3 regions of the Streptomyces sp. SD15 genome follow, and region 2 is predicted to be linked to each of the others. Evidence: riboswitches for the same ligand, from Rfam matches in the RefSeq annotation. Region 2 holds a riboswitch; each other region holds the start of a gene.
What was found. A riboswitch is a leader RNA that binds a small molecule or an ion and turns the genes downstream of it on or off. The one in region 2 is predicted to bind S-adenosylmethionine.
Positions count from the first base shown of each region.

Region 1: it holds a riboswitch for S-adenosylmethionine, as region 2 does, so the genes downstream of both, ACX28W_RS08320 (aminotransferase class V-fold PLP-dependent enzyme) here and ACX28W_RS00650 (putative leader peptide) in region 2, are expected to answer to the same signal.
Region 3: it holds a riboswitch for S-adenosylmethionine, as region 2 does, so the genes downstream of both, thrC (threonine synthase) here and ACX28W_RS00650 (putative leader peptide) in region 2, are expected to answer to the same signal.

Region 1 covers NZ_JBTLMO010000006.1:117,059-127,479, reverse strand. The annotation lists gene ACX28W_RS08340 (NYN domain-containing protein) at 308-1,657, opposite strand; gene ACX28W_RS08335 (hypothetical protein) at 1,692-1,931, opposite strand; gene ACX28W_RS08330 (rhomboid family intramembrane serine protease) at 2,086-2,817, shown strand; gene ACX28W_RS08325 (Lrp/AsnC family transcriptional regulator) at 2,814-3,095, shown strand; gene ACX28W_RS08320 (aminotransferase class V-fold PLP-dependent enzyme) at 3,401-4,762, opposite strand; SAM riboswitch class IV at 4,948-5,064, opposite strand; gene trpD (anthranilate phosphoribosyltransferase) at 5,237-6,301, opposite strand; gene qcrB (cytochrome bc1 complex cytochrome b subunit) at 6,460-8,103, opposite strand; gene qcrA (cytochrome bc1 complex Rieske iron-sulfur subunit) at 8,100-9,164, opposite strand; gene qcrC (cytochrome bc1 complex diheme cytochrome c subunit) at 9,161-9,970, opposite strand; gene ctaE (aa3-type cytochrome oxidase subunit III) at 10,035-10,421, opposite strand, start outside.
Region 2 covers NZ_JBTLMO010000001.1:133,172-143,592, forward strand. The annotation lists gene ACX28W_RS00630 (GNAT family N-acetyltransferase) at 1-401, opposite strand, end outside; gene ACX28W_RS00635 (ABC transporter substrate-binding protein) at 457-1,482, opposite strand; gene ACX28W_RS00640 (amino acid ABC transporter ATP-binding protein) at 1,601-2,368, opposite strand; gene ACX28W_RS00645 (amino acid ABC transporter permease) at 2,365-3,354, opposite strand; SAM riboswitch class IV at 3,874-4,020, shown strand; gene ACX28W_RS00650 (putative leader peptide) at 4,059-4,124, shown strand; gene ACX28W_RS00655 (glutathione S-transferase C-terminal domain-containing protein) at 4,228-5,037, shown strand; gene ACX28W_RS00660 (YceI family protein) at 5,056-5,571, opposite strand; gene ACX28W_RS00665 (MarR family winged helix-turn-helix transcriptional regulator) at 5,699-6,217, shown strand; partial or broken gene ACX28W_RS00670 (DUF3291 domain-containing protein) at 6,444-6,557, shown strand; gene ACX28W_RS00675 (epoxide hydrolase family protein) at 6,927-8,162, opposite strand; partial or broken gene ACX28W_RS00680 (Tn3 family transposase) at 8,570-9,339, shown strand; gene ACX28W_RS00685 (TetR/AcrR family transcriptional regulator) at 9,366-9,944, opposite strand; gene ACX28W_RS00690 (SDR family NAD(P)-dependent oxidoreductase) at 10,261-10,421, shown strand, end outside.
Region 3 covers NZ_JBTLMO010000007.1:21,089-31,509, forward strand. The annotation lists gene ACX28W_RS09090 (DUF3263 domain-containing protein) at 1-55, shown strand, start outside; gene otsB (trehalose-phosphatase) at 340-1,164, shown strand; gene ACX28W_RS09100 (alpha,alpha-trehalose-phosphate synthase (UDP-forming)) at 1,202-2,590, opposite strand; gene ACX28W_RS09105 (glucosyl-3-phosphoglycerate synthase) at 2,677-3,621, opposite strand; SAM riboswitch class I at 3,779-3,937, shown strand; gene thrC (threonine synthase) at 3,955-5,271, shown strand; gene ACX28W_RS09115 (MoaD/ThiS family protein) at 5,400-5,675, shown strand; gene ACX28W_RS09120 (cold-shock protein) at 6,129-6,338, shown strand; gene groL (chaperonin GroEL) at 6,680-8,302, shown strand; gene ACX28W_RS09130 (NADH:flavin oxidoreductase) at 8,525-9,649, shown strand; gene ACX28W_RS09135 (Uma2 family endonuclease) at 9,699-10,373, opposite strand.

The DNA of each region.
Region 1 (10,421 bases), on a different contig from region 2:
CCCTCCACCGTCACTCCCAATGAGCGATCACCCGAGTGGAGGTTCGAGCCCAGACCCTAGTGACCTTCCTGTGATCAGTTCAAATCCAAACCACAAAAATGTTTGTCACGCAGCGCATTCTTTACACACAACTCACATGCAGTGATACGAGATTGACGCTACGTCGCGTGAAGATCTCGCGAATTCGGGCATCACGCCCGGAAGTTGCGCATGGGATTTACGTTCCCTATGGGGCGTAGGTGACAGATCGCCGACTCCGTCGCCGGCCGCGCGAGAAGCGCTGGACCAGCCCACGAAATGCGCTGGGCTAGCCCCGCGAAAAGCGCTTGAGAAGGACCGCCGAAGCCACCGGCCGGGCACCCGCCTTGGCGATCCCGTCGGCCACCTCGCGGTCGGTGGAGGCGACGATGACCGGCCGCCCCGGCGGCTCGGCACGCACCAGCTGACGGATCAACTCGTCCGCCGTGACACCCGGCTTGGAGAACAGCACCCGCACCCCGCGCGGCGGCGCGAGCAGCACCGGCGCGGCCAGCTCGGCCCCGTCGAAGACACAGGTGACCTCGGCGCCGGTCTGCGCGGCGAGCTGCGAGAGCTGCCCGAGCAGCCTCAGCCGCTGCTTCTCCAGCGGCATCTGCGGATAACCGGTCTTGGTGACGTTGTAACCGTCGACGACCAGATGGGCCTGCGGCAGCGCGAGCAACTGGTCGAGGATCGCGGGATCGTTTTCGGACAGCGCGCGGGCGGCGATGTCCTTCGGTGTCATTCGTCCCGGTTCGACCGCATCCACGGTCTCGGCGGGCCGCACCGACACGGGCGGCAGGGCGAGTTCACGCCGCAGCCCCTGGGCGGCGTCCAGCACGGTGTCGAGCAGCAGCCGTACCCGCATGTCCTCGACACTGCGCCCCTCGCGCGCCGCCTTGCGGGTGGCCTCCAGGGCCGCCTCGGCCTCGGCGAGCCGCGCCTTGAGCCGCCGGGTCTCGCTCTCGGCGGTGGACACCTGGGCCTGCCCCTCCGCCCGTACGGTGTCCATCTCGCCCTGCAGCTTGCGTACGGCCGCCTCCCCCCGCTTGACGTCGCTGAGCGCGCCGCGCAGCTTGCGGTGAAGCGATTCGGCTTCCTTGCGCGCCGACTCCAGCTCCGTACGCAGCCGTTCGGTTTCGGCCTTGGTCTGCCCCCGCGCCGCAGCGAGCTCCGCGCGCAGCCGCTCCAGCTCGGCGCGGCTCTCCTCGTCGGCGCGCTCCGCGTCCGCGCGCAGGGCCTCCTCGCCCGCCGCGGTGACCAGCTTCACCCAGCCCATGGGGCGCAGCACATAGGCCGCGGCCGCCACGTCCAGCGGATCCGCGGCAGGGGGCGGCGCACCCGAGTCGAGAGCACCGACGAGCTCCGGCTGGGCCTCTCTCAGCTTCTCGGCGATGCGCTGCCTGAACAGCGGTTCGCTCTCCAGCGCCGTCGCCATGGCATTGCCGGCGAACTTCGCCCGCCGACTCGGGGTGAACCGGGCGTACTGCCGCAAAGGGGCAGGCAGTTCGGCGACGGTCAACCCACCGAACCCGTCCGACACGATCTGTACGACACGACGTCGCACGCCGTCGGGCAGCGGACGGTCGAGCACCTCAGCGGCGCCGTCGTCCGGCTCCCCGCCTGTGGTCTCCGCCATCCGTCACCCCAATGTCTGTGCGGGGCCCGCTCCCTCAGGAGCCGGCGCCCGGCCTGTCCACCAGTTCCACCTGATCCACCGCATTGCACCAGCGGCAACGCACCGACTCGATGGTCTCACTGACCACCTTGCGCTCCTCGACGTTCGGCTCACCAGCCAGGTCGAGGTGCACATACTCGACGACCTTGGACGAGCGGGTCACGTCGAATCGCGTGAGGTTGCCGCAGAGCGTGCAGCGCCAGCGAGTCTCGGCGGTCGGCAGGGGAACCGTCATGTGGCAGTCGCTTTCCTTCTAGTGTCCGTCCAGCGCCAGTCTCCCTGGTGCGTGTGGCTCGTAACCCTACGGCCTGGCGGGTACTCGACGCTCGGCCGTCCACAGCGGCGAGGCACTCTGTGCGCATAGGTCCTGTTACGTCATGCTCTGTTGCATGATCAGCAAGTGGAGTACGACGGTCGGCAGGGCGGCGCGGGGTCAGTCCGCGCCGGTGACGTACGGGCTGATCGTCGTGTGCTGCCTGATCTTCCTGATCGGCCCGGCTTCGGGATTCAATCCGACGTACGGCACAGGGGACGAACTGCTGGTCGCCCAGCGAACCTATTTCCGGCGCTGGGGCGTGGTGCCCGCCGAACTCCTCAGCGGAATCCCGAACGCCGCGCTCACCCCCGCGACAGCCCTGTTCATCCACGGCAGCTGGCTCCACCTCCTGGGGAACATGCTCTTCTTCTACGTCTTCGGAGCGATGGCCGAGGAACGCATGGGCCACTTCGAGTTCGCCCTCTTCTACGTGGGCTGCGGCTACCTCGCCCTGCTGGGCTACGCGATCGCCCATTCCGACTCCGAGCAGAGTCTGGTCGGTGCCTCGGGGGCGATCTCCGCGGTCCTCGGCGCGTTCCTGTACCTGTTCCCCAGGGCCCGGGTGACCAGTCTCTTCCCGTTCCTCTTCTTCCTGCCGCTGCGCTTCCCCGCCTGGGTCGTACTGCCCTTCTGGGTGACCCTGCAGTGGCTGGCGGCGGGCCAGGCGGCCCAGGGCCCGGGGGTGGCGTACCTGGCGCACCTGGTGGGCTTCTCCCTGGGCTTCGGCTACGCGTGGGTGCGCTACGGGCGTGCGACTAGAGTGAAAACCCCAGCCGCGGCCCCCGAGGGAGAAAACCAGCCGTGATCACCGCGATCGTGCTCATCAAGACCAGCGTGGACCGGATCCCCGAGATCGCCGAGTCGATCGCCGCGCTGGACAGTGTCAGCGAGGTCTTCTCCGTCACCGGTACCTACGATCTGATCGCCATGGTCCGGGTGAAGGCTCACGACGATCTCGCCGACGTCATCCCCGGCAAGATCAGCAAGATTCCCGGCGTCGAGGCGACGGACACGCACGTCGCGTTCCGCACGTACTCCCAGCACGACCTGGAGGCGGCGTTCGCGATCGGGCTGGACGGTTAGGTTCCTCGCCCCCACCGCCCCTACCCGTCCCATCCCTACCTGGGGGCTCCGCCCCCAGACCCCCGTTCGGCCTGAACGGCCTCGTCCTCAAACGCCGGACGGGCTGAGACACCCAGGGGCGCGGGGAACTGCGCGCCGAGCCCCCACCGTCCCGCAGCAAAAGAACCACCGCCGGGGGGTCCGGGGGCGGAGCCCTCGGGGATGATGGGGGTCCCCCCTGCTCGAGCGAAGTCGAGAGCTTGGGGGAGGGTAGGGGCGGCGGGGGCGAACTCACCACCCAAGCCCCCCAACCACCCGCGGTCACCTCAAACGGCGGGCACGCAACGGCCGTCTTCCGTGCGGTAGTTCCACTTCGCACCGTCCCGGACCAACTCCCTCACGGCCCGTACGAAACGCTCCACGTGCTCATCGGGCGTACCCGCCCCGAAGCTGACACGGATCGCGTTGAGGGACTTCTCCCCCGGCGCGGCCTCGGGCGCGCCGCACTCCCCCTGGGTCCCCGGGTCGCTGCCGAGGAGCGTGCGCACCAGCGGATGGGCGCAGAAGAGTCCGTCGCGCACCCCGATGCCGTACTCCGCGGAGAGCGCCGCCGCGAAGTGCGAGCTGTTCCAGCCCTCCACGACGAAGGAGATGACGCCGACCCGCGGGGCGTCGTCACCGAAGAGGGACAGGACACGCACCTCGGGAACCTCGGCGAGCCCCGCGCGGACGGCCGCGATGAGCTGCTGCTCACGGGCGACGAGCGTGTCGAAGCCCGCCTCGGTGAGCGCCTTGCAGGCGGAGGCGATCGAGTAGGCGCCGATGACGTTCGGTGAGCCGGCCTCGTGCCGGGCCGCGCTCTCGTGCCACTCCACATCCACCCCGCCGTCCGTACGCCGCGTGACCTTGCGGCTGGCGCCGCCACCGGCGAGGTACGGCTCGGCCTCACGCAGCCAGTCGGAGCGGCCCGCGAGGACGCCGGAGCCGAACGGCGCGTACAGCTTGTGCCCGGAGAAGGCGACCCAGTCGACGTCGAGGTCCCGTACCGACACGGGGTGGTGCGGAGCGAGCTGGGCGGCGTCGAGGACGATCCGGGCGCCGTGCGCGTGCGCCGCGGCGGCGAGCTCACGCACGGGCCACAGCTCACCGGTGACGTTCGAGGCGCCGGTCACACAGACGAGGGCCGGACCGTGGGGGTCGCGGTCGGCGAGGGCACCCTCCAGGGTGGCCACGGCCTGCCGCGGGGTGCGGGGCGCGTCGAGGTACGTCACCCGCGCGTCCTTCCACGGCAGCAGCGAGGCGTGGTGCTCGGTCTCGAAGACGAAGACCTGGCAGTCGGCCGGAAGGGTGGCGGCCAGCAGGTTGAGCGAGTCGGTGGTCGACCGGGTGAAGACGACCTGATCGCCCTCCCGGCAGTCCAGGAACTCCGCGACGGTCGTGCGGGCGTTCTCGAAGAGGTCGGTGGACAGCTGGGACAGGTATCCGGCGCCGCGGTGCACGCTGCCGTAGTACGGGGCGTACGCGGCCACGTCGTCCCACACCCGCTGCAGGGCCGGAGCGCTGGCGGCGTAGTCGAGCGCGGCGTAGGTGACCTCGCCGCCGGTGACCAGCGGGACGGTGACATCCCGCCCCAGAACGGGCAGCGGGGCACAAACGGACTGGTCGGCGGCAATGACGGAGACAGACATGGCGAGCTCCTGTGAGAGGCAGGCGGAATCGCTGTGCCGGACAGCCCGGGCGGGGCGTCCACAGCACAGGAAAAGGCGAAAAAGGGGTACGCGGAGGCGGGGCTCGAGCCCTATCGCATTCGCTTGCTCACAGAGGGCTCCCTCGAACGACCAGGACCCCTGGTGTCCACTCAAAGAGTGCGAGGGGTCCGCGCTTGCCGTAGACCTCGCTGCCTACGGCCTGGTCTTCACCCGGGGCACCCCGCCACGGACGGAGGGTTGCCGGACAGCCGGCCGGGGCCTGATGGCTGTCGCTCATGACCTGCGCAGCATCTTGCCACACGCCCTCCCGGGCGCAACCCCCATGTCCGGATACCGGGACGGGGCGGAGCCCCCAAGGAGGATGGGGATCCCCCTGCTCGAGCGAAGCCGAGAGCTTGGGGGAGGGTAGGGGCGGCGGGGGCGAACAAACCCCACCCCCCGCCGCCGCGGGCGCTACGCGTTGCTGGCCGCCACCCACCGCTCCAGCGCCGCCTTCGCCGCCCCGGAATCGATCGCCTCCGCCGCCTTCGCCATCCCGACGCGCAGCTGCTCCGCAAGCGGCGCCTCGCCCGGCGAGAGGGCGACCAGCGCCGCCGCCGAGTTCAGCAGCACAGCGTCCCGCACGGGCCCCGTCTCACCGTTCAGCAGCCGACGGGCGACATCGGCGTTGTACGAGGCGTCAGCGCCCCGCAGGGCCTCCACGGGGACGAGGTCGAGGCCGACGTCACGGGGGTCGAAGCGCTCCTCCTGGACCTTGCCGTCACGGACGACCCACACCTTCGACGTCGACGTGGTGGTCAGCTCGTCCAGGCCGTCGTCACCGCGGAAGACCAGCGAGGAGTTGCCGCGCTCGGCGAACACGCCGGCCACGATCGGCGCCATGCGCGGATCCGCGACGCCGACCGCCTGCGCCCGTACGCGCGCCGGGTTCGTCAGCGGGCCGAGGGCGTTGAAGACCGTCCGGATCCCCAACTGCCCCCGCGCCGCCGCCACATGACGCAGCGCCGGGTGGAACTTGACCGCGAAGCAGAAGGTGATCCCGGCCTCCTCGGCCACCTCGGCCACCCGCTTCAGCGGCAGCTCCAGATTGACGCCGAGCTTCTCCAGGACGTCCGAGGCACCGGACGCCGAGGACGCGGCCCGGTTGCCGTGCTTGACGACCTTGGCACCCGTTCCTGCCACCACGATCGCCGACATCGTGGAGATGTTGACGGTCTTCGCGCCGTCGCCACCCGTGCCGACGATGTCGACGGTCTCCCCCGGCACCTCGATCACGTTCGCGTGGTCGTACATCGCCCGGACCAGACCGGAGATCTCCTCGACCGTCTCGCCCTTGGCCCGCAGCGCCACCACGAAACCGGCGATCTGCGCGTCCGTCGCCTCGCCGCGCATGATGCGGTCCATCGCCCAGGCCGTGTTGTCCGCGCTCTGGTCACGGCCGTCGAGCAGTCCGTTCAGTACCTCGGGCCAGGAACGGCCCGCCGCGGTATTGCCTCCAGCGGGGTTCACAGCGCTCATAAGCCGCTCCTGGGTCCGTCCCGTCCGTCCTGGACAGGGACACCTGTAGATGAGAACACCCTATCCAGGCCCGGAGGCGGCAAAGAGCCCCCGTCCATGCAATGGACGAGGGCTCTTGCCGTGGCGATCGTGGTGATCGATGAGGATCGGTCAGGGGATCAGTGGTGGCCGTGGCCGCTCGTGATCTCCTCGTACTCCTCGACCGTGGGCTTGGGGATCTGGTTGTTCTCCCCGTAGAAGCCCTTGCTGAGCTTGGCGCGCAGCCTCTGCGTGCCCTTCACCTTGCGCTCGACACCGTTCTCGTCGACCGTCGGGCCGATCTCGGCGGGCCGGTACTGCTCGTGCGCGGTGAGCGTGTGCAGCGCTTCCGGGCCGAGCGGCTCGTGCACCTCGATGAACTCACCGTGCGGCAGGCGCTTGATGATGCCCGACTCGCGGCCGTGCAGCACCTTGTCCCTGTCGCGGCGCTGGAGGCCGAGGCAGATCCGCTTGGTGGCGAGGAACACCAGCACCGGCACCACAAAGAATCCGATGCGCGAGAACCAGGTGATCGAGTTGATCGACAGATGGAAGTGCGTCGCCCAGATGTCGTTTCCACCAACGACGAGCAGGACGAAGTACCAGCTGATCCAGGCCGCACCGAACGCGGTCCGGGTCGGGACGTTGCGCGGGCGGTCCAGGATGTGGTGCTCGCGCTTGTCGCCGGTGACCCAGGACTCGATGAACGGGTAGACCGCGATCGCGACCAGGACCAGCGGGAAGACCATCAGCGGGATGAACACACCCAGGACGAGCGTGTGACCCCAGAAGTTGATCTCCCAGCCCGGCATGACACGGATCAGGCCCTCGGAGAAGCCCATGTACCAGTCGGGCTGCGCGCCGGTGGACACCTGGTCCGGACGGTAGGGGCCCATGGTCCAGATCGGGTTGATCGAGGCGATCGCCGCGATGACCGCGATGACACCGAAGACCAGGAAGAAGAAGCCTCCGGCCTTGGCCATGTAGACCGGCAGCAGCGGCATGCCGACGACGTTCTTGTTGCTCTTTCCGGGACCCGCGAACTGCGTGTGCTTGTGGTAGAAGACCAGGATCAGGTGGGCGACCACCAGGCCGAGCATGATGCCCGGCAGCAGCAGGACGTGCACCGAGAAGAAACGGGCCACGAAGTCGCCGCCCGGGAACTCGCCGCCGAACATGAAGAACGAGAGGTACGTGCCCACGATCGGCACGGACAGGACCGCGCCCTCCATGAAGCGGACACCGGTGCCGGAGAGCAGGTCGTCCGGGAGTGAGTAACCGGTGAAGCCGGTGAACATGCCCAGGACGAACAGCAGGAAGCCGAACAGCCAGTTGACCTCACGGGGCTTGCGGAACGCACCCGTGAAGAACACGCGCATCATGTGCACGAACATGCCGGCGAGGAAGATCAGCGCCGCCCAGTGGTGGATCTGCCGGATCAGCAGACCACCGCGCACATCGAAGGAGATGTGCATGGTCGAGTTGAACGCCTCGGACATCAGCTGACCCTGCAGCGGGACGTAGCTGCCGTGGTACTCCACCTCGTTCATCGACGGGTGGAAGAACAGCGTCAGATACACACCCGTGAGGATGATGATGATGAAGGTGTAGAGGCAGACCTCACCCAGCATGAACGACCAGTGGTCGGGGAAGATCTTGCGCATGTTGGCCTTGGCCAGGGAGTAGATCCCCAGGCGGCCGTCGGCCCAGTCGGCGACCCGCTCACCGGCGGGCGCCTTGTCGCGCGAAGAACGCGCGTCGTCGGGGTTGGGCGTAGTGCTCATCCGCGCTCCCAGAAGGCAGGACCGACGGGCTCATCGAAGTCGCCGAGCGCCTCGAGGTAGCCCTCTTCGTTCACACCGATGCGCAGCTGCGGCAGGGCGTGACCGGCCGGGCCGAAGATCACTCGGGCCCCGTCGGAGAGGTCGAAGGTGGACTGGTGGCACGGGCACAGGACGTGGTGCGTCTGCTGCTCGTACAGGGAGATCGGGCAACCGACGTGGGTGCAGATCTTCGAGTAGGCCACGATTCCCTCGTAGCCCCACGCGAGTTCCTGCTTGTCCTTGATGTTGTCCGGCTGGATCCGGACGATCATCACGGCCGCCTTCGCGATCTCCTTCTGGAAGTCCTCGTCGTGCTCTTCCAGGCCCTCGGGCTTGACGAAGGTGAGCGAACCGACGGCGACGTCCGAGGGACGCAGCGGCTCGTTCGTGTTCATGTTGACGAGCTGCAGTCCCTTGCGCCACATCGTGTGCCGCAGCGTGGTCCCGGGCAGCGGGCCGAGGTCGCGCAGCAGCACGACGCCGGAGAGCGGGAACAGGGCCAGCGCGCCGAACATCGTGTTGCGGATCAGCTTGCGCCGGCCGAGCGCGGACTCCTTGGCGCCCTGCTTGAAGTCGGCCAGGACCTTGGTCCTGACCTCCTCCGGCGCCTCGATCGGATGACGCTCGTCAGCAATCTCCACGTCGGACATCAGGGTGCGGGCCCAGTGGACCGCGCCCGCGCCGATCGCGAAGAGCGCCACGCCGAGGGTCGTGCCCAGCGCGAAGTTCATCGCGCTGATGTGGCCGATCGGGAAGACGTAGATCGACTTGTCGGCCGGGATCGCCACGTACGAGGCGATGAAGCCGACCGTGGCCAGCATGGACACCGTGAACAGGAAGGCGACGACACGCTCGGACCGCTTGGCGGCCCGCTCGTCGATGTCCTGGATGCGGTGCTCATGGGGCGGCAGGCCCGGGTCCGCGAACGGGTTCGTCTCGTCCGTGACGGCTACCGCGCCGTGACCGTGCTCGTCGGCCTGCTCAGCGGGCAGGTTCTCTTGGGGATTGTCTTGGCTACTCATGACTTCTTGGCCTTTGCGGTCCGAGCGGCGACCCAGACGGCGACGGCGACCAGGGTGCCCAGACCGAAGATCCAGCTGAACAGGCCTTCACTGACCGGCCCGAGGCCACCCAGGCTCAGGCCACCGGGCTCCACGGTGTCGTCACTGTTGACCGCGTCGAGGTACGCGATGATGTCCTTCTTGTTCTTCTCCGTCAGCGTGGTGTCGGGGAAGGACGGCATGTTCTGCGGGCCGGTCTGCATGGCCTCGTAGATGTGCTTCGGGTCGACACCCTCAAGGCTCGGCGCGAACTTGCCGTCCGTGAGCGCGCCACCCTTGCCGGTGAAGTTGTGGCACTGCGCGCAGTTGGTGCGGAAGAGTTCGCCGCCCTTGGCGATGTCCGCGCCCTCGGGGCTGACCTGGCTCTCGGTCGGGATCGTGGGACCGGCACCGAGCGAGGCGATGAACGCCGCGAGCTGGTCGATCTCGGCCTGCGAGTAGATGACCTTCTTCTTCGGGACCTGCACGCCCGGCTGCTGGGCCGGCATACGGCCGGTGCCGACCTGGAAGTCGACCGCCGCGGCGCCCACACCCACCAGGCTCGGCCCGTCGGAGGACCCCTGACCGCCGGTTCCGTGGCAGCTTGCGCAGCCGACGGCGTAGAGCTTCTTGCCCTCGTCGATGGCTAGGGACTGGGCGGTTTCATCGGCCTGCGCCTTGCTCGCGGGTGCGAACGCGGCGTACAGCCCCCCGGTGGCCGCCAGCGCGAGGAGTAGGACGACGACCGCCGCCAGCGGATGGCGTCGTCGTGCGGAGAGCTTTTTCACGGATTACCCCGGTGTCAGGATCTTCTGCGTCGATGCTTCTGGATGTTTCGGGCGGTGGGCCCGATTACTTGATCATGTAGATCGTGGCGAAGAGGCCGATCCAGACGACATCGACGAAGTGCCAGTAGTAGGACACGACGATGGCGGCGGTCGCCTGCTCGTGAGTGAACCTCTTGGCCGCGTAGGTGCGGCCGAGGACAAACAGGAAGGCGATGAGCCCGCCCGTCACGTGCAGGCCGTGGAAGCCGGTGGTCAGGTAGAACACCGAGCCGTACGGGTCGGAGGAGAGCGAGAGCCCGTCCTTCTTGACCAGTTCGGTGTACTCGAAGACCTGACCGCCGATGAAGATCGCACCCATCACGAAGGTGACGATGAACCACATCCGGAGCTTCTTCACGTCCCCGCGCTCGGCGGCGAATACGCCGAGCTGGCAGGTCAGGGAGGAGAGCAC
Region 2 (10,421 bases):
AAGGGACCGGGCCGGGTCAGGGCGATCAGGTCCAGGATCTCGGGTACGTCGTCGGGTCCGAGCCGCACCGCCTCGGGGGCGGGCTCGGCCCGCAGCCCCGCGTCGACCAGTTGTACGCCCTGGCCGTGCTGCACCGTCTGCCAGCCGTCGGGAGCGGTCGGTGCCCCCGACACCGGTGTGACGGTCCCCGGGCCGACCAGCGCGGCCAGGTTCTCCCAGGCACGCGGGTCGGCAGGGTCGGCGAGGGCGGCGAACGGGGAGACGTCCAGAGGGTAGCGGGCGGCGCGTCCGACGCGCTCGGCGAAGGAGGCGTGCGGGCCGGTCAGCGCGGCCCAGGCGGCGTTGTCCAGGATGTGCGCCGCCGCCTGGGTCTGTGGGGTCGGTCGGGCGAAGGTGGACATGGCGGTGCCGTATCTCCAAGGAGGGATGAGGGGCTTCAGGTCTTTCGGGAACCGGTCAGGAGTTGTCGAGCGGCAGCCCGGGCGGGTTGACCTGAGAGGTGCTGACGGCCTCGTTGGAGAGGTTCCAGGCCGCGAGCCACTTCGCGTACTGACCGTTCTCGATCAGGTAGTTGATCGCGTCGGCGACCGGCTCGGCCAGCCCGCTGTCCTTCTTCGCGGTGGCCGCGATCAGCCCCTGGAGCGTCGCGCCAGCACCGGAGAACTTGCCCGCGTTTCGCGTCGGGTTGGGCGTCTTCGCCACCTGCGTGATGTGGTACGAGATGCCGGGGTTGGGCCCGAAGTAGGCGTCGATCTTTCCGCTGGACAGCGCCAGATAGACGCTGTTGTTGTCCTGGAAGTACTTGACCGTGAGCTTCTTTCCCTCCTTCGCGAGCTTCGCCTTCCACTCCAGCAGGATCTTCTCCTGGTTGGTGCCGGCGCCCACGGAAACGGTCTTGCCGGCCAGGTTCTCGTAGTCGTCGTCGAAGTTCCAGGTGCTCTTCTTCAACACCTCGAAGGCGAGGTTGTCCTGTCGGTAGGAGGCGAACTCGTACTTCTTCTTGCGCTCCTCGGTGTCGGTGACGTTCGAGAAGGCGACGTCGACCCTGCCGCTGTCTATACCGACGAACAGGTTCTCCCAGGTCGAGTTCTTGACCTCGGGCCGCAGCCCGAGCACCGCGGCGACCAGTCTGCCCAGATCGGGTTCGGCGCCGGTGAGGGTCTTCTGGTCCTCGCCCACGTACGCCAGCGGGGGAAACCCGGCGGGCAGGGCGCCGACGCCCACGACCAGCTTGCCGCTCTTGGCCACCGACTCGGGCAGTTCGGCGCTGATGGACTTGACCTCGGAGACCTTGAGGTCGGTCTGCTGGGCGGCGCCGTTGGACAGCGCGCCCACGGTGACCGTACCGGCGGAGGCGCTGTCCGTCCTGGTGGCCGCGTCGCTGTCGCCCCCGCACGCGGCGAGCCCGGTGGCGAGGGTGACGACGGCGGCGGACGCGGTGACGCCACGGAGGAGTCTGCTGCGGAGGGTGAGGGTACGCATGGCTGTCCTTGTTCGGGGTGCGGTGACGGGTGAAAAGCGACCGGCGAAAGCGAAAGGTGAGACGTGAGAGGTGAGAGGTGAGGAGTAGGAAACAAGAAGTGAGAGGCGAGGGGCTGGGTCAGAGGACCTTGCTCAGGAAGTCTCTGGTCCGCTCGTGTTTCGGCCGGTCCAACACCTGGGCGGGCGGGCCCTGTTCGACGATCCGCCCTTCGTCGAGGAAGACGATCCGGTCGGCGACCTCGCGGGCGAACCCGATCTCGTGGGTGACGATGACGAGGGTGGTGCCGCTGGTGGCCAGGTCCTTGATGACGGCCAGTACCTCGCCGACCAGTTCGGGGTCGAGAGCGGAGGTGGGTTCGTCGAAGAGGATGACTCCGGGCCGTAGAGCGAGGGCGCGGGCGATGGCCACCCGCTGCTGCTGACCGCCCGACAACTGGCGTGGATAGGCGGCGGTCTTGTCGGCCAGACCCACCCGGCCCAGCAGGGTGAGCGCCAGCTCCCGGGCCTCAGGCTTGCTCAGCCGGCCGGTGGCCACCGGGGCGGCCGCCACGTTGTCCAGCACCGTCAGATGCGGGAACAGGTTGAAGTTCTGGAAGACGAAGCCGATCCGGCTGCGCTGGGCCAGGATCGCCCGCTCGCTCAGCTCCTTGAGCCGCTCGCCGTGCCGACGTACGCCGATCAGCTCGCCGTTCAGGCTGACATGGCCGATCTCAGGCTTCTCCAGGTGGTTGATCACCCGCAGCAGGGTGGACTTGCCGGAGCCCGACGGTCCGACGATCACCGTGACCTCTCCGGGCTCCACGGTCAACTCCACGCCGTCCAGAACGCGTTGAGATCCGTACCACTTGTGCACGTCGTGGACCTCGATCAGTGCCTTGGTGGTCATGTCGCCGTCTCCCTTCGGACGCGGGCCCGCAGGTCGCCCAGACCGGTCCGCACCTTCTGCAACGGGGTCGGCGGCAAGGTGCGCAGGGCGCCCCGCGAGTAGTACCGCTCGACGTAGAACTGGACGACGGAGACGACGCTCGTGAGGATCAGGTACCAGGTGGTGGCGACCAGGAGCAGCGGCACAATGTCGCCGGGGTAGGTGCTGCCCATGCTCTGCACCGAGCCGAAGAGGTCGAGCAGCGAGACGTAGAAGACCAGCGAGGTGGCCTTGATCAGGCCGATCAGCTGGTTGACGTAGTTCGGGGTGACGGAGCGCAGCGCCTGCGGGAACACGATCTTCCTGAACTGGTACCCCTTGGGCAGCCCGAGTGCGGAGGCCGCCTCGTGCTGGCCCTGGTCGACCGCGAGGATGCCGCCGCGCACCACTTCGGCCGCGTACGCCGCCTCGTTGAGGCTCAGTCCGACGACCGCGACGACCATGTCGGTGGCGAGCCGGGACTCGTCGAAGGTGAAGAAGGCCGGACCGAACGGGACTCCGAGGCTCAGGGTCTGGTAGAGCGCACTGAAGTTGTAGAGGAAGAGCAGGACGACGATCAGCGGTACCGAACGGAACAGCCAGATGTAGACCCAGCTCACCGCCCGCAGCACCGGACTCCTGGAGAGCCTGGCCAAGGCGAGCACGACGCCGCCGAGCAGACCCAACACCGCGCTGTACGCGGCCACTTCGAGGGTGATCAGCAGACCGTCGAGAATCGTCGGACGCAGGAACCAGTACGGGAATCGGTCCCATTGGAAGAAGGGGTTGGTCGCCAGCCCGTGGGTGATCTGCGCGACCACGACGAGCACGATCGCCGAAGCGATCCAGCGGCCCGGCCGGCGCAGCGGCAGCACTCGCTGCGCCGCCGATGGCGTCGGCTTGACCACAGGTGCGGGAGGCGGCTCTGCCGTGTCCAACTGCACGGCAGAGCCCAAGGGTTCACTCATGGAGGGCTCCAGGCGACTCGTACTCCCCCGGGGCGCGCAGGGGAAACAGGCCCGATACGGGGGCAAGGAGGGGAAGCTCACCGGGAGTTCGCCGGGACAGCGGCGAACACCAGCGGTTCAGAGCTCAGCGAAGAAGAAAGAAGAAGAAAAGCGAAAGGGCAGCGGTGCGACCGGGGTCAGCCCTGACAGAGACGGCCGGTGCCGCGACAGGTACAACACCATGCGGTGTCGGCGCGGCCGCCCTCGGCGAGGAGCAGCTCGGGGCGACGGTTCGCGGGCATGGACGCGCAGCCGTGGCGCCGCGAAGCGGTCGTCCCCGGGGCTGCGTACATCGCGGTCACCGTCACCATTCCACCCCGCGGGGCCTCGCGCTCACCGGAACGCATCCGGTCCAATGCGGCGTAAGTTAGGCACGCCGTCAAACGAATGTCAACGCCGACCGGCCCGTGTGACCACGTCGTGAGACCGCGCGGATGCCTTCTTGACGACTCACCGGAGCGCACCGAGACTGACGGGGACGGTCACGATTGTCAGCGCCCGTCGTATCGGGGTTTCCCGTACGACGCGGTTATCGGCCCCGGCCCGCTGGCAGGCAACCCTTCCACCGCGACGGGGTGCCCCGGGTGACGACCGGGTTCCGCCGGAGCGGCGGGGCAAGCGTGGTCTCGCCTCTCGCGAGCCCCGGACACGGGAGCGGTGGGAATGTGACCAGGAACGGTCTGACGAGACGTCTGCACATCGACCTGCAGCGGGTTTCCAGCGCGTACTAGACCGTCGCGTCCCACGATCCGGACCGGCACGTCAGCGCAGTCACTCCGTTCCGCCGCTGCCGCCCATGAGGCGGCCGGGGCTTCGTCGTTCCCGTGGAGAGTCATGCCCGAGACAGTTTCGCTCACTTCGCACGCAGGCACCGCAGGCCCGTGCGCCCCAACCCCGCGCGTCGCGGGCTCAGTTGCCCCGAATCCCCGGGGCGCCCTCGCGTCCCCTCGCCCGCACCGCATCCGCAGCCGCATCGGCGTGGGCCTGGCCGGCGGCTTCTACCCGGCACCGCACCGCTATCAGCTGTACCTCTCCGAGGGCTGTCCGTGCTCGCTGCGCATCTCGATCACCCTCGACCTGCTCGGCCTGCGTGACTCGGTCGCTACGACGCTGCTGGCGCTCCCCGCGGAATCAACGGAAACCTCGCAGCCACCTGCCGCGTTCACCGCACTGCGCAGCGCGTACGAGGCCACGTGGCACCACTACGACGGTCCACTCATCGCGCCCGCGCTGTGCGACCGTTGGAGCGGACGCATCGTCAGCAATCACACCCCCGACATCCTGCGCGACCTCGCCGGACTCCTGACCGGCCGCGACGACGCCTGCCTGCCTCGGCTCCACCCACCGGCCCTCGCCGCCGACATCAACGCCTTCCGTGAGCTCCTCGACCGGGACGTCACCTCTACCGCGCGGCCGGAGGTCCTGTCGGCGACGCTGGACCGGCTGAACCGGCAACTCGCCTCGCACACCTACGCGTTGGGCGACAAGCTGACGGCCGCAGACGTCGACCTCTGGGTCGCACTCGCCCAACTCAAGGCCCCTGACACCCTTTGCGGGTACGACCGGCTCCAGGCCTACGTACGACGGCTCGACGCCCACACGGCGTTCACGCGCCCGTCCCACGCCGACGCGCGGCAAACGTAACGTCCGTCGAGGTGCGAGTTACGCCTTGGCGCGGGTGAAGGCGAGCGTGCTGGTGACCGTGGCCAGGCCGCGGATCATGCCCATCTGGTTGTGATCCATTCCGAACTGGTCGCGGTCCACGGTGAAGTCCGCGGTGAGCGTGACGGCATCGGCGCCGGACTCGGTGACGCGCGCGGTGACGGACTGCGGACGGCTGATGCCGCGCACGGTCAACTGGCCGTCGATCTCGACGGTGTCGTCCTGACCGACGGCGGTGGCGTGGACGGCGAAGGTGATCGTGGGGTGCCGGTCCGCGTCGAAGAGGTCGGCGCCGCGGAGGTGCGTGTCGCGCTTGGCGTTCTTGGTGTCCAGGGACGCGACGTCCAGAGTGATGGTGCCGTTCGCGGTCCCGTCGGGCTGGACCTCGCCCTCTCCGGTGACACCGGTGAAGGTGCCCTTGACGGTGACCATGCCCCACATCGTCTTGTGCTTGATGGCGACGGTGGAACGGGCGGGGTCGAGCTGCCAGAGGCCGGTTTCTACGGCGACGGTCATGAGGGTTCTCCAGACGGTTACAGGTCGTACACAAGGAGTGTGAGGAGGACGACCGAGGTCATCCAATTTTGGATGACTGAACGCTAGCCTGTTCTTCAAATTTGGACAACCGGTAGACTGCGACACCATGGCCGACTCCTCCGCCCCCGCCGATCCGCCCGAACGCGAGCACACGGGCGACGACGGACTGCTGCCCGCCGAGCTGCGGGCCTGGATGCGCCTGCTGGCGGCGGCCGGAGCGATCGAGCAGCAGCTGCGCGCACGGGTCAAGGACGCACTCGGTGTCTCGCACGACGAATTCCTGGTGCTGTGCCTGCTCGCGGACCAGCCCGGCTCCGGTCTGCGGATGACGCAGATCGCGGAGCTGCTGGGCCGTCCCAAGACGCGGCTGACCTATCAGGTGGCCTGCCTCCAGCACGCCGGCCTGATCACCAGGCGCTCGGCGTGCGGGGACCGGCGGGGTATCGAGGTTGCGCTCACGGACAAGGCGCGCACCCTGCTGCGCGATTCCTCGCGCCCCCTGGCCGACGCCGTCTCCCAGGCCATCGCCCAGACGGCCTGCGCACAGCGGTACGACGCGCTGCACGAGCTGTTGCCGCTCGCCCCGGCCGCCGACGGGGAGCACCCCCTCCGGAAGGCGGAGTAACCCGCTCACCAGGGGTCCGTACACACACCCGGACACCGACCGGCCGGGCCGTACGCCATCCGACGTACTCCGATCTTCGTAGTCGCGATCGGACTCCGGTTGGACGCGGTAGCCGACCGCTTTCTAGGGTCGAACGCAAGTCCACGGTCGCCGGTGCAGCTCAGCGGTGGACCGTCCGGAGTTCGGGCTGCCCGCCGAAGGAGTCCACCGCGTGTCGCGCCATCCCTCACTCATCGCCCAGCCGCTGAAGCGCACCTTCTGGACGCTGTCCGCCTGGGAGGACGAGCAGGCCCTCTACACGTACGCGAAGACCGAACCGCACCGGTCGATCATGAAGGGGTCCAGCCAAGGTAAGCCCAAAAAGGGGCAGTGGGATGATCTTGGCTGGACCCCTACTGGCGGCGCGGAATGGAGCCGTCGTCTGGGACCAGCTGCACCTGATGCTGCTGAAGAAGCTGCGGGTCGCGGGGGAGATCGACCGGTCCCGGGGAAGATTGACTGGTCTCGGACGAAGCTCGACTCTTCCCACGCCCCGTCAATAGCGTTCTGCCCTCAATGTGCTGCCCGGCTGGAGAACACCACCCAGCGGTTCAGTACGGCAGCGCGCTGTTCACAGCCACGGCAAGGTCGCAGTCCAGCGCGATAGGTAACCTTCTTGACCACGTCCCCCATACCGATCTCTCGTGCCCAGACGAGCCCGCAGGGTCGTTCAGGGCCTGCGGCCGTGAAAGGTGCGGCGCAGGTCACTCACCCAGGCGTCGGGATTCTCCCAGGGGATGAAGTGGCCGCCGTGGTCGTGGGCGTTGACGTTGACGTGGTTGAACCAATCGGCCTGCAGGCCGGTCTTGAATGCCCGGACGCGCTCGTCGGCGGTCTGGATGCCGGGCGGGTTCTCGTACGTGACGAAGGTGAGGCCGACCGGGGTCTGCACGACCGGGGTGCGGTCGTGGGCGGGAGCCCAGGGGTAGCGGTTGGCATTGGCGTAGTAACGCATCGACGTGGCGATGGAGTTGTTCACCCAGTAGATCGTGGCGTGGGTGAGCAGGTCGTCCTTGGTGAAGACGGACTCCACGTCGCCGCCGTTGTCGCTCCAGGCGTTCCAGCGCTCCAGCAGCCAGGCGAGCAGTCCGGCGGGTGAGTCGCTCAGCCCGTGGGCCAGGGTGGCGCCGTCGAGCATGTGCACGGCGAGGTGGGACGCCGAGCGGTGGTCCAGCTCGATGATGCGGGCGCGGACGTCGGCGGGCTGGTCGTCGGTGAGGGGCCGATTCCGGGCGAAGTCCCAGGCGCGGGGGCCGGTGAAGAAGTCGAGCGGCAGCCCGGAGCCGATGTGGATGCCGTACAGCTCGTCGGCGTACTTGTGGCCGAGCTGGCTGGAGACGATCCCGCCGATGTCGCAGCCCCCGGCGGCGTACTTCTCGTATCCCAGGGTCTCGGTCATCAGGGTGTGCCACAGGTCGGCGACCTTCCAGAAGTTGACGTCCGAAAAGCCGGTGAGCGGGCCGGGGAAACCGAAGCCGGGCAGGGACGGCACGATGACGTCGAACGCGTCGGCGGGGTCACCGCCGAACGCGGCCGGGTCGGCGAGCGGGTCGATCACCTTCGACCAGTGCCAGAACGTCCACGGCCAGCCGTGGGTGAGGATCAACGGGATCGGGCGAGGGCCGCGGCCGGGCTTGCCCATGAAGTGCACCGGGACACCGGCGACGCTCACCTGGTAGTGCTCGTAGATGTTGATGGCGGCCTCGGCCTTGCGCCAGTCGTAGCCGTCCCGCCAGTAGGCGACCAGCTCACGGAGATAACTGTCCGGGACGCCGTAGGACCAGTCCCCATTCCCTTCGTCCAGCGGCGGACGGGTCAATGTGAGACGGGCGCGCAGGTCATCGAGGACCTTGTCGGACACGTGGATCGGGGTGGGCTCCAGGGGGAAGGCGTGAGGGGTGGTCATGGCATGGTTCCTTACTGGGTAGAGGAAGCGGTGTCGTCGGCCTGTTGGGTGGTGGGGCGGTGAGCCGGGCCATTTCGAGGAGTGCGGGCAGCGACGCGGCGAGTGCCTGCCGGTGGTGCGGGTCGAGCCGGCCGGCCAGGGCGGCCAGGCGACCGATGCGCTCCTTTCGCCGCGACTCGACCACCTTGGCACCGGCGCGGACACTCAACGGCTCTGACGATAGGACGTTTCCACATCCACCCCGGGGCGGCGTTTCATAGGTGGTCGCTCGTGAAACACCCGCCGCGCGGCGACCCACCTGTGGCAAACATGTTTCATGAGTGGTTGCAGACGACTGGCCGACTGAAACACCCACACGAAACAGTTCGTGGTCGTGAGCGACGACTTCAAGCGTGCGGAATCGACGCATGGTGGCCACCGACAACGCCTCGTACTCCGACATGGTGTTCGGGCTGTTCACGATGCTGGGATACAACTTCTCGCCGCGCTTCAAGGACCTCAACGACCAGCGGTTCTGGCGGGCGGAGATGCCCGGAGTGGAGACCGGCGACTACGGGCCGCTGGAGGACCTGGCCCGCAACAAGGTGAACCTGAACAAGGTCACCACGCACTGGCCGGACATGCTGCGGGTCACGGGCTCGCTGGTGACTGGGCAGGTCCGTGCGTACGACCTGCTGCGGATGTTCGGCCGCGAGGGGCGGCCGACTCCGTTGGGCCAGACGTTCGCCGAGTACGGGCGGATCGCCAAGACCCTGCACCTGCTGCGGGTCGTCGACCCGGTCGACGACGCCTACCGGCGTCAGATGAACCGGCAACTGACCGTCCAGGAGTCGCGGCACAAGCTCGCCCGGGACATCTGCCACGGCAAGCGCGGCCAGATCACGCAGGCGTACCAAACGGGGCAGGAGGACCAGCTCGGTGCGCTCGGCCTGGTCCTCAATGCCGCCGTGCTCTGGACGACCCTCTACATCGACGCCGCCATCGCTCAACTCCGCGCCGAGGCCATGAGATCCGCGACGAGGACATCGCCCGGCTCTCCCCACTCAAGCACCGCAACCTCAACGTGCTCGGCCGCTACAGCTTCGCCGCGTCCGTCCCGCGCGACGGGCTGCGGCCCTTGCGTGCCCCGGACGCGCCCGCCCTGGACGAGGACGACGACGGCAGCGAGGATCTGTGAACTGTGCCGATCTTCATCCATGCCGCTCAGGGTCGGGTGCGGATTCCCTCGTAAAGGAGGTCGAGCACCCGGCTCACCTGATCGCGGTCCTCGATCACAGCCGCGACCATGGCGATACCGCTGAGGGACACCACCACATCGTCCGGTTCGACCTCGGGACGCGTGGCCCCCGCGGCCGCGGTTGCCGCCAGTAGCGTGCCGACGGCTTCGTCGACCCGCCTGCGGCTCTGCGCGAACGGGTCACCGCCCGCGGCCACGACGGCTCCGATCGCCTCCGCCAGGCCGATCTTGGTGGCCCAGTAGTCGACGAATCGGTCCATCCAGGTCCGCAGGGCGTCCTGGGGTGGTGCCTGCTCCAGCAGTTCCGCGGCCGCGGCGCACACGGCATCCAGTTCCGAGCGGTAGGCCGCCTCGATGAGGTCTTCGCGTGCCGGGAAGTGGCGGTAGACGGTGCCGACCCCGACGCCGGCCTGCTTGGCGATCTCGGTGAAGGGGACGTCCGGACCCCGCTCCACGAACAGGTGCAGCGCCACCTCGAGGATGCGGGCGCGGTTGCGCTGCCCGTCCGCGCGCGGTCTGCGCTGCGTCGTCCCGGTTCCGGTCACCGTCACCCCTAAGAAGCGGAATCCATTCCACTTGCATGGTACGCCCGGAGCGGGGCCCTCAGGCCCTGGCCGGGGGTCGGACGGCCGGACAGCCGGACAGCCGGACGGCCGGGAGCCGATCCCCGCAGTACGGGGTACACCGGCCCACACCCGAGCTTCAAGCTGCGGCCACGTCGAGCCTCCGCTTGCATCCGGAACGCATTCCGGTTAACTTGGCATTAACCGGAACAGATTCCGGATAACGATACGGCCCCCGCGACAGTGGCCCGCAAAACGCCTCCACGGGAAACGCCGACACGAACGGAGACACCCCCCCATGAACACCCACCAGCGCTTCACAACGCCCTTCGGCTTCCACAGCACCGCGAGCGAGGTCATCCAGGGCGTCGACCTGGCCGGCAAGCGCGCCATCGTCACCGGTGCCACCTCCGGAATCGGCGTGGAGACGGCCCGCGCCCTGGCCGGCGCCGGAGCCGA
Region 3 (10,421 bases), on a different contig from region 2:
GGTGACGGTGAATCGGCTGCGGCGGGTGCGGGAGGCCCGGCGGGGCGAGCGGTGACGGGTGCCGCAGCCGAGGGGTTTTCGCCCCCGCCGCCCCTACCCGTCCCATCTCTGGGGGCTGCCGCCCCCAGACCCCCGCTTCGGCCTGGACGGCCTCGTCCTCAAACTCCCCCAAGCTCTCGGCTTCGCTCGAGAGCTTGGGGGAGGGTAGGGGCGGCGGGGGCGGACCACGTATGGCTCGATGAGCCGTGGGTGCGCCTGCCCTCGGCCGGATAAGGTCGCCGTATGGGCAGCCATTCGGAACCCCCGGAAGTCACGGACTCCTCCACGGACTCATTGCCGATGCCTACGCCGGCGACGGCCGCCGGGCGTGACGGTCTCGACGCCATTCTCGCGCGGCCCGACCGCGCAGTGATCGCCCTCGACTTCGACGGAACGCTCGCCCCGATCGTCCCCGACCCGGAGCAGGCCCGCGCCCACCCCGACGCGGTCCCCGCCCTCGCGGCCCTCGCCCCGAAGGTCGCCTCCGTCGCCGTCGTCACCGGCCGCCCGGCCGGCGTCGCGGTCCGCCACGGCGGCTTCGCGGGCGTGCCGGGGCTGGAGCACCTCGTCGTCCTCGGCCATTACGGCGCCGAACGCTGGGACGCGGTGAGCAGCACCGTCAACGCCCCCGCCCCACACCCCGGCGTCTCCGCCGTCCGCGCCGAGCTGCCCGGGTTCCTGGACCGGATCGGCGCCTGGCAGGGCACCTGGATCGAGGAGAAGGGGCGCGCGGTCGCCGTCCACACGCGCCGCGCGACGGATCCGCAGGCCGCGTTCGAGGCCCTGCGCGAGCCGCTCACCGACCTCGCCACCCGACACGGCCTGATCGTCGAACCCGGTCGGATGGTCCTCGAACTCCGTCCCCCGGGCATGGACAAGGGCGTCGCCCTCTTGGAGTACGTCCGCGAGGTCGGCGCCGAAGCCGTCCTCTACGCCGGCGACGACCTCGGCGATCTCCCCGCCTTCGCCGCCGTCGACAAACTCCGCTCCGACGGCGTCCCGGGCCTCCTGGTATGCAGCGGCAGCTCCGAGGTCGCCGAGCTGGCAGACCGAGCGGACCTGGTGGTCGACGGCCCGGCAGGAGTCGTACGCCTACTCAGCGCACTGGCGACAAGGCTGGAGTGACAAGCCCCCACCGGCCCGCACCCGACAGCCGGCCCTCTCAGCCCTCCAACTCCCGCAACTGCTCAAGAAACCACTGCGCCGGAGGCAACGCCGTAGCCGCGGCGGCAAGCCGTTTCGTGCGCTCGGCCCGCTCCTCCGCCGACATCGTCAGCGCCGCGTGCAGCGCGGCCGCCGTGCCGACCACGTCGTACGGGTTCACCCCGATCGCGTCCTCGCCCAGCTCCTCGTACGCCCCCGCCTCCCGGGACAGCACCAGCACGCACCCCTCGTCGGAGACGACCGGCATCTCCTTGGCGACGAGGTTCATGCCGTCCCGGATGGGGTTGACGAGGGCGACGTCGGCCAGCCGGTACGCGGCCAGGGAGCGGGCGAAGTCATCCTTGACGTGGAGCACGACGGGGGTCCAGTCCGGTGTTCCGTACCGGGAGTTGATCTCGGTCGCCAGACGCTGCACCTCGGCCGTGTAGTCCCGGTACACGGCGAGATCCTGGCGGGACGGGTATGCGAAGGCCACGTGGACGACGCGCTCGCGCCAGGTCGGCTGGTCGTCGAGCAGCTGTCGGTACGCCAGCAGGCCCCGCACGATGTTCTTCGACAGCTCGGTCCGGTCGACCCGCACGATCGTCTTCCGGCCCGCCCCGATCTGCTCACGCAGCGTGACCATCCGTTCGGCGACGTCCGCCTCGTGCGACCGCTTCCGCAGGAAGTCCGCGTCCGCGCCGAGCCCGTGCACGCCGATCCGGGTGTCACCGAGGCCGCCGACGAGCTCGGTGGCGCACGCCGTGAACGCGTCCGCCCAGCGGTGCGTCAGGAAGCCCAGCCGGTCCGCGCCGAGCATGCCGCGCAGCACCTGCTCGGCGATGTCGTCGGGCAGCATCCGGAAGTAGTCGACCGGCGCCCAGGGGGTGTGGGAGAAATGGCCGATCCGCAGGTCGGGGCGGAGTTCGCGGAGCATTCCGGGGACGAGGGTCAGGTGGTAGTCCTGTACGACCACCACGGCCCCGTCGACCGCCGCGTCGGCCAGCGCCTCGGCGAACGCCCGGTTGTACGCCTCGTACGCCGCCCACTGGCGCCGGAACTCCACGTCGAAGACCGGCTCCAGCGGCGTCTGGTAGAGCATGTGGTGGACGAACCACAGCACGGAGTTCGCGATGCCGTTGTACGCGTCCGCGTGCACGCCGGCGTCGATGTCCAGCATCCGCACACCGACCTCGCCGATCCCACGCCGGACCGCCTCGCGGTCGCCGTCGCCGAGCGCGGAGCACACCCACAGGGCGCCCGCGTCCGGCCCGATCGCCGACAGGCCCGAGACCAGCCCGCCCCCGCCGCGCCGGGCGTGGAGCGAGCCGTCCTCTCGCACCTCGTACGAGACCGGGCCGCGGTTGGAGGCGACGAGGATTCGATGGGTGCCGTGCGTTGAGGCCATGCCACCAAACCTAGCCCGGCACGGAAACGCTCAAACGTTCCTTTTGGCCGTATGCGATCTGCGGGGCGGTGCCCAAGGGGGCGCTTTTACGCGGCCCGCCTTTTTACGTACTCGGAGATTTCCGCCATCGGAGGCCTTTCCTCCGTGTCCACCGAGTGCGTGCGCGGCTCGAAACCGTCCTCGCCCCGTTCGAACTGGGTGAGGGCCGGTCGGATGAGGTGTCCGCGGGCCAGCCGGAGCTGTGCCGTGCGGTAGATCGCGGCGGACATGCGGCCCAGCGCCTGCCCGTCCTGGTGCCGGTGCTTGCGCACTCCCACGTCGACCTGGGCGAGCGCGTCCAGGCCCACCAGGTGCAGTGCGTCGATGAGCATGCCCAGCTCGACGCCGTACCCGACGGGGAAGGGGAGCTGTTCGAGGAGGGAGCGGCGGGCCGCGTACTCCCCGCCGAGCGGCTGGACGAAGCCGGCCAGTTGCGGCCAGTGCATGTTGAGCAGGGGGCGGGCCATGAGTTCCGTGACGCGGCCGCCCTGACCGGCGGCGGAGCCCAGCGGTCTGTCGTACATCGCCTTGACGAGGTCCACGCCGGGCTCGGTGAGCAGCGGCCCCACGATCCCGGAGACGAAGTCCGACGAGAACTCCTTCAGATCGGCGTCGATGAAGCAGACGATGTCCCCGCTGGTCACCAGGAGTGACCGCCAGAGGACCTCGCCCTTGCCGGGCGCGGTCGGGATGCGCGGCAGGATCTCGTCCCGGTGCACGACTCGCGCGCCCGCCGCGGCGGCCACCTCCGAGGTGCGATCCGTCGAGCCCGAGTCGATGACGACGATCTCGTCGACGAGGGGCACCTGCTGCATCAGGTCGTGGCGGATGACGGCGACGATCTCGCCGACCGTCTCCTCCTCGTTGAGCGCGGGCAGTACGACACTGACCGTCGACCCTGTGGTGCGTTTCGCGGCCATGAGCTGGTGGAGCGGGCGATCGGTTACGGACCAGGAGCGTGTGCTCAGCCAGCGCTCGACTTCCTTCAGCACAGTCTGCGGCTCCTCACTGTCTGATCACCCGGTGTCTCACGGTGTGATCCATCTCGCGGTTCGGACGACTATCTCAACTGTCCTGGCCTTCGGTTACAGTCTTGAACAACGCGGATGACCATCGCATTGCGTAGATCGTCCGCACACAACCGAATACCGCTCATCCAGAGGGGCAGAGGGATACGGCCCGTTGAAGCCCCGGCAACCCTCCAGCCGGTCTCGTACGACCACCGACTACGTCGTCGTCGCGAGGCTCCCGGCTCGGGAAGGTGCCAAATCCGTCTCACGGCGAAGTGCGTCGTGAGGAAGATGAGGAGAAAGGGCCTCGCCTCCATGGCTGCGCAGACCGTCGCAAGCACCACCGCAAGCGCCACCGAAAGCACTACGAACAGCGTAGACGGTGTCGATCTCGGACCCGCCGCCGCGCTTTCCTGCCGCGAGTGCGGTCACCGTGTGCCGCTCGGCCCGGTTTTCGCCTGCGAGGAGTGTTTCGGCCCGCTCGAGATCGCGTACGACTTCTCGGCCTACGACACCGAGGAGCTCCGCAAGCGCATCGAAGCGGGCCCCGCGAACATCTGGCGCTACGCGCCGCTGCTGCCCGTCCCCGCGGACGTCGCCGAGAAGCCGAACATCAACCCGGGCTGGACCAAGCTCGTCAAGGCCGACAACCTGGCCCGCGAGTTGGGCGTCGACCCCGGCAAGCTCTTCGTCAAGGACGACTCCGGCAACCCGACGCACTCCTTCAAGGACCGCGTCGTCGCCCAGGCCATCGAGGCCGCCCGCGCGTTCCACTTCACCACTCTCTCCTGCTCCTCCACCGGCAACCTCGCCGGTGCGGTGGGCGCCGCCGCCGCCCGGGCCGGCTTCCGCTCCTGCGTGTTCATCCCGCACGACCTGGAGCAGGGCAAGGTCGTCATGGCCGCGATCTACGGCGGTGAGCTCGTCGGCATCGAGGGCAACTACGACGACGTGAACCGTTTCTGCTCCGAGCTGATCGGCGACCCGGCCGGCGAGGGCTGGGGCTTCGTCAACGTCAACCTGCGGCCGTACTACGCGGAGGGGTCGAAGACGCTCGCGTACGAGATCTGCGAGCAGCTCGGCTGGCAGCTCCCCGACCAGCTGGTGATCCCCATCGCCTCCGGGTCGCAGCTGACGAAGATCGACAAGGGCTTGCAGGAGCTGATCAAGCTCGGGCTGGTCGCGGACAAGCCGTACAAGATCTTCGGTGCGCAGGCCGAGGGCTGCTCGCCGGTGTCCGTCGCCTACAAGGCCGGCCACGACGTCGTACGCCCGCAGAAGCCCCACACCATCGCCAAGTCGCTCGCCATCGGCAACCCGGCCGACGGGCCGTACGTGCTCGACATCGCGCGACGGACGGGCGGGGCCGTGGAGGACGTCAACGACGAGCAGGTCGTCGACGCGATCAAGCTGCTGGCCCGGACCGAGGGCATCTTCGCGGAGACCGCCGGTGGAGTGACGGTGGGTGTGGCGAAGAAGCTGATCGAGAACGGTCTTCTCGACCCGACGCTGACGACCGTCGTCCTCAACACCGGGGACGGGCTCAAGACGCTGGACGCGGTGGCGGGGACGGGGTTGACGGCGACCATTCGTCCCAGCCTGGAGTCGTTCCGTGAGGCTGGGCTCGCGTAAGGCTCCGCCAGGAGGGTTCTTTTCGCGCTGCGGGCCGTGAGGGCTGGTCGCGCCCACGCGGCGGAGCCGCACATGTCACCGCCCCGCGCCCCTTACGAGGCGCTGTACTCGACCGGAGGTCATCACCCATGAGCGTCAACGTCCGCATCCCCACCATCCTGCGCACCTACACCGACGGCAAAGCCGAGGTGAAGGCCGAGGGTGGGACCCTCGGCGAGGTCATCGCGGATCTGGAGAAGAACCACACGGGCATCTCCGCACGCGTGCTGGACGACCAGGGCAAGCTGCGCCGGTTCGTCAACGTGTACGTGAACGACGACGACGTCCGTTTCGAGCAGGGCCTGGAGACGGCGACGCCGGACGGCGCGGGCGTCTCGATCATCCCGGCGGTCGCCGGAGGCTGATCGCCGGCCCGGATCGTTACCCTCGGTAACTCCGAACACGCAGAGTTCATCGAATTGCCCCCTCCGTGAGAGAAACGGAGGGGGCAATTCTGTATGGTTGAGCGCGGTACAGTTGGGGAAGCCGCTTCGCTTTCCATGCCGGATGCATATGAGCTTCAGTGATTTCCCGGCCGGTGCCCGATAAGAAGTAGCCAAAGTGCCCCACCTCTTTGAGCCGTTTATGGCATTTATGGGGCCCGACTTGCCCTGAATCCTTGCTAATTCTCCGCATATTTCCGATCAGGCGCGCCCGGAATTCTCGTCCGATTGACCTGTTGCAGAGGGCAGTTGGACAGATACATTCAGCCGCGGTCGACGCGTTCCGGCGCACACCCCCAACCGTTGGGGGGTGAGGTCTGACCCGGGCCCGCGAAGTGCGGTCCTGTGCAAGGGCCAGTAATAGGGGAGTTAGGCATGGCTCAGGGCACCGTCAAGTGGTTCAACGCGGAGAAGGGGTACGGCTTCATCGCGGTCGACGGTGGTGCGGATGTTTTCGTCCACTACAGCGCGATTCAGATGGACGGCTACCGCACCCTGGAAGAGGGTCAGCGGGTCGATTTCGAGATCTCGCAGGGCCAGAAAGGGCCGCAGGCGGACATGGTCCGACTGGCGGCCACCGGCTGAAGCACGCGCCGACTGACTGTTCGACGTGACGAAGGGCCCGCATCCCCACCAGGGGGTGCGGGCCCTTCGGTCTGTCCGTCTGCCTGCCCCTCTGCCCGTCCGGCCGGCCGACCGTGCACACCCCCGTGTTCACCTGCGGATCGGTCGGAGCCGCTTGCACTCGGCAGGGGCGAGTGCTAATCATTGGCGTTAGCACTCTGAAGGTGAGAGTGACAACGAGGACCGGGTGGGTGAGGCCCGCAGGCCAAGTGGGGCAAGGAACCACGAGGTATGCAGGCCGTCCGTCGCGGGCGCCAGCGCGGTCCGGAGCAATCCACCCCAGTCCGGGAGGACCACTTCACATGGCCAAGATCATCGCGTTCAACGAGGAGGCGCGGCGAGGCCTCGAGCGCGGCATGAACCAGCTCGCGGACGCCGTCAAGGTCACCCTTGGCCCCAAGGGCCGCAACGTCGTCCTCGAGAAGAAGTGGGGCGCCCCCACGATCACCAACGATGGTGTTTCCATCGCCAAGGAGATCGAGCTCGAGGACCCGTACGAGAAGATCGGCGCCGAGCTGGTCAAGGAAGTCGCCAAGAAGACGGACGACGTCGCCGGTGACGGTACGACCACCGCGACCGTTCTCGCGCAGGCGCTGGTCCGCGAGGGCCTGCGCAACGTAGCCGCGGGTGCCAACCCGATGGCCCTCAAGCGCGGTATCGAGAAGGCCGTCGAGGCCGTCTCCGGTGCCCTGCTCGAGCAGGCCAAGGATGTCGAGACCAAGGAGCAGATCGCTTCCACGGCCTCCATCTCCGCCGCCGACACCCAGATCGGCGAGCTCATCGCCGAGGCGATGGACAAGGTCGGCAAGGAAGGCGTCATCACCGTCGAGGAGTCCCAGACCTTCGGTCTGGAGCTGGAGCTCACCGAGGGTATGCGCTTCGACAAGGGCTACATCTCGGCGTACTTCGCCACCGACATGGAGCGTATGGAGGCCGTCCTCGACGACCCGTACATCCTGATTGCCAACTCGAAGATCGCCAACGTCAAGGACCTGCTCCCGCTCCTCGAGAAGGTCATGCAGTCGGGTAAGCCGCTGCTGATCATCGCCGAGGACGTCGAGGGCGAGGCTCTGTCGACGCTGGTCGTCAACAAGATCCGTGGCACCTTCAAGTCCGTCGCCGTCAAGGCCCCGGGCTTCGGTGACCGCCGCAAGGCCATGCTCGGCGACATCGCCATCCTCACGGGCGGCGAGGTCATCTCCGAGGAGGTCGGCCTCAAGCTGGAGAACGCGGGTCTGGACCTGCTGGGCCGCGCCCGCAAGGTTGTCATCACCAAGGACGAGACCACGATCGTCGACGGCTCCGGCTCCGCCGACCAGGTCGCCGGTCGCGTCAACCAGATCCGTGCCGAGATCGAGAACTCGGACTCGGACTACGACCGCGAGAAGCTCCAGGAGCGCCTGGCGAAGCTGGCCGGCGGCGTGGCCGTCATCAAGGCCGGTGCCGCCACCGAGGTCGAGCTCAAGGAGCGCAAGCACCGCATCGAGGACGCCGTTCGCAACGCGAAGGCGGCCGTCGAGGAGGGCATCGTCGCCGGTGGTGGCGTGGCCCTCATCCAGGCTTCCTCGGTCTTCGAGAAGCTGGAGCTGACGGGTGACGAGGCGACCGGTGCCAACGCCGTGAAGCTCGCGCTGGAGGCCCCGCTCAAGCAGATCGCCGTCAACGGTGGTCTCGAGGGTGGCGTCATCGTCGAGAAGGTGCGCAACCTGCCCGTCGGCCACGGCCTGAACGCCGCGACCGGTGAGTACGTCGACATGATCGCCGAAGGCATCATCGACCCGGCGAAGGTCACGCGCTCTGCCCTGCAGAACGCCGCGTCCATCGCCGCGCTGTTCCTCACCACCGAGGCCGTCATCGCCGACAAGCCGGAGAAGGCCGCCGCGGCCGCTCCGGGCGGCATGCCGGGCGGTGACATGGACTTCTGATCCCTTCCGGATCAGCTCTGTCCTTACGTTTCGAGGGCGGCATCCCCACTCCAGGGGGTGCCGCCCTCGGGCGTGTCCGGGGTCACAGAAGGAGGTGGAGAGCGGCGGAATGTCATGGCCGACGGGTCGGTTGTCGTTGTAAGTGCAGTTAATGCACGTGCACGTACCTGTGCGCGATTGCGCCAGTTCGATGTCCACCCGACCTCTCCGAGGAGCCCCCACGTGACGCTCGACGCCTCCGTCTCCCGTGCCGCCGAGATACTGTCCCGCCCTGTCTCGCTGAACGGCCTGACCGTCCCGAACCGGATCGCGATGGCGCCGATGACCAGGCAGTTCTCGCCGGGCGGCGTCCCCGGCGAGGACGTGGTCGGGTACTACGCCCGCCGCGCCGCCGCGGGCGTCGGCCTCATCGTCACCGAAGGCACGTACGTCGGCCACGACTCGGCCGGGCAGAGCGACAGGATCCCGCGCTTCCACGGCGCGGAGCAGCTCGCGGGCTGGACGAAGGTCGCCGACGCCGTGCACGCGGCGGGCGGCACGATCGTGCCGCAGCTGTGGCACATCGGCATGGTGCGCGAGGCGGGCCAGCCGCCGTTCGCGGACGCGCCCGCGGTCGGCCCCTCGGGCATCCGCCTCGACGGCACGTCCGGTGCGGGCAAGGCGATGACCCAGTCCGACCTGGACGATGTCATCGCCGCGTTCGCCGAGGCCGCGGCCACCGCCGAGCGCATCGGCTTCGACGGGGTCGAACTGCACGGCGCGCACGGCTACTTGATCGACCAGTTCCTGTGGTCGGGCACCAACCGGCGCACGGACGCGTACGGTGGTGACCCGGTCGCCCGTACGAAGTTCGGCGCCGAGATCGTCGCCGCGGTACGTGACTCGGTCTCGGCCGACTTCCCCATCCTCTTCCGCTACTCGCAGTGGAAGTCCGACAACTACGACGCCCGGCTCGCGGAGACCCCCGAGGAGCTGGAGGCCATCCTGACCCCGCTCGCCGCGGCCGGCGTGGACGCCTTCCACGCCTCCACCCGCCGTTACTGGCAGCCGGAGTTCGACGGCTCGGACCTGAACCTGGCGGGCTGGACGAAGAAGCTGACGGGCAAGGCCACCGTCACCGTCGGCTCGGTCGGCCTCGACGGCGACTTCATCAAGGCCTTCCAGGGCGAGGGCGCCCCGGCGGCGGCCCTCGACAACCTCCTGGACCGTATGGAGCGCGACGAGTTCGACCTCGTCGCCGTGGGCCGCGCCCTGCTCCAGGACCCGGAGTGGGCGGCGAAGGTGCTGGACGGACGGTTCGGTGAGCTGGGGGCGTACGACCCGAAGGCGCTGAGCACGCTCAGCTGAGTGGGTGGGGCGCTCCCTTTCGGGGGCGCCCCGTGCGTTGTGCCGTGGCTCAGTCCGCGTAGTCCTTGAGCTTCTCGGTTTCCAGGGTGATGTTCACGGGGGCGGGGAGCTCGACCACGGCTCCGAACGGGTACGAGGGCCGCTGCTGGTACGTCCCGTTCCTCAGGTCGTTGTGCACCACGAGGGTGTCGATGTCCCGGTCGATGAGCAGGTAGATCGGGATGCCTGCCTCCGCATAACCGCGGACCTTGTCGATGCGGTCGCGTCGGTCGGTGTCACGGTCGCGGGAGGTGACTTCGACGACCATGAGGACGCCCTCCGGAGCGGCCCAGTCGCCGTCCTGCGCAATGAAGTGGTCCAACGGCGCCAACGCGCCGTCCGCATTGGCGTGCCCTTTGCGATAGGTGCCGATCTTGAGGCCTTGCTCGGGATACAGGGCCAGCTCGGGCCGCAGTTGCATGAACAGCCGAATGAGCCACATGACGATGGCCCTGTGACGATTGTCCGGCAACGGCTTGACCTCTAGCTTTCCGTCGATGAGTTCGAGCTTGACGCCCTCAGGGGCCCTGCGGGCGAGTTCCTCGAAGTCCTCGACCTCGATGTGGTCGCCCTTGACGTACAGCCGCCCATCGAGGAATTCGAGCTGCACGTTCGTCGGGGCCTTGCCGGCCAGCTCTTCGAAGTCCTCCTGGGACATCTGCGGGCGCCTGGTGCCAAAGGTCATGGTGGGCTCGCCTCCTTCCCACCATGGTGCCCCGGCTGTGTGCTTCCG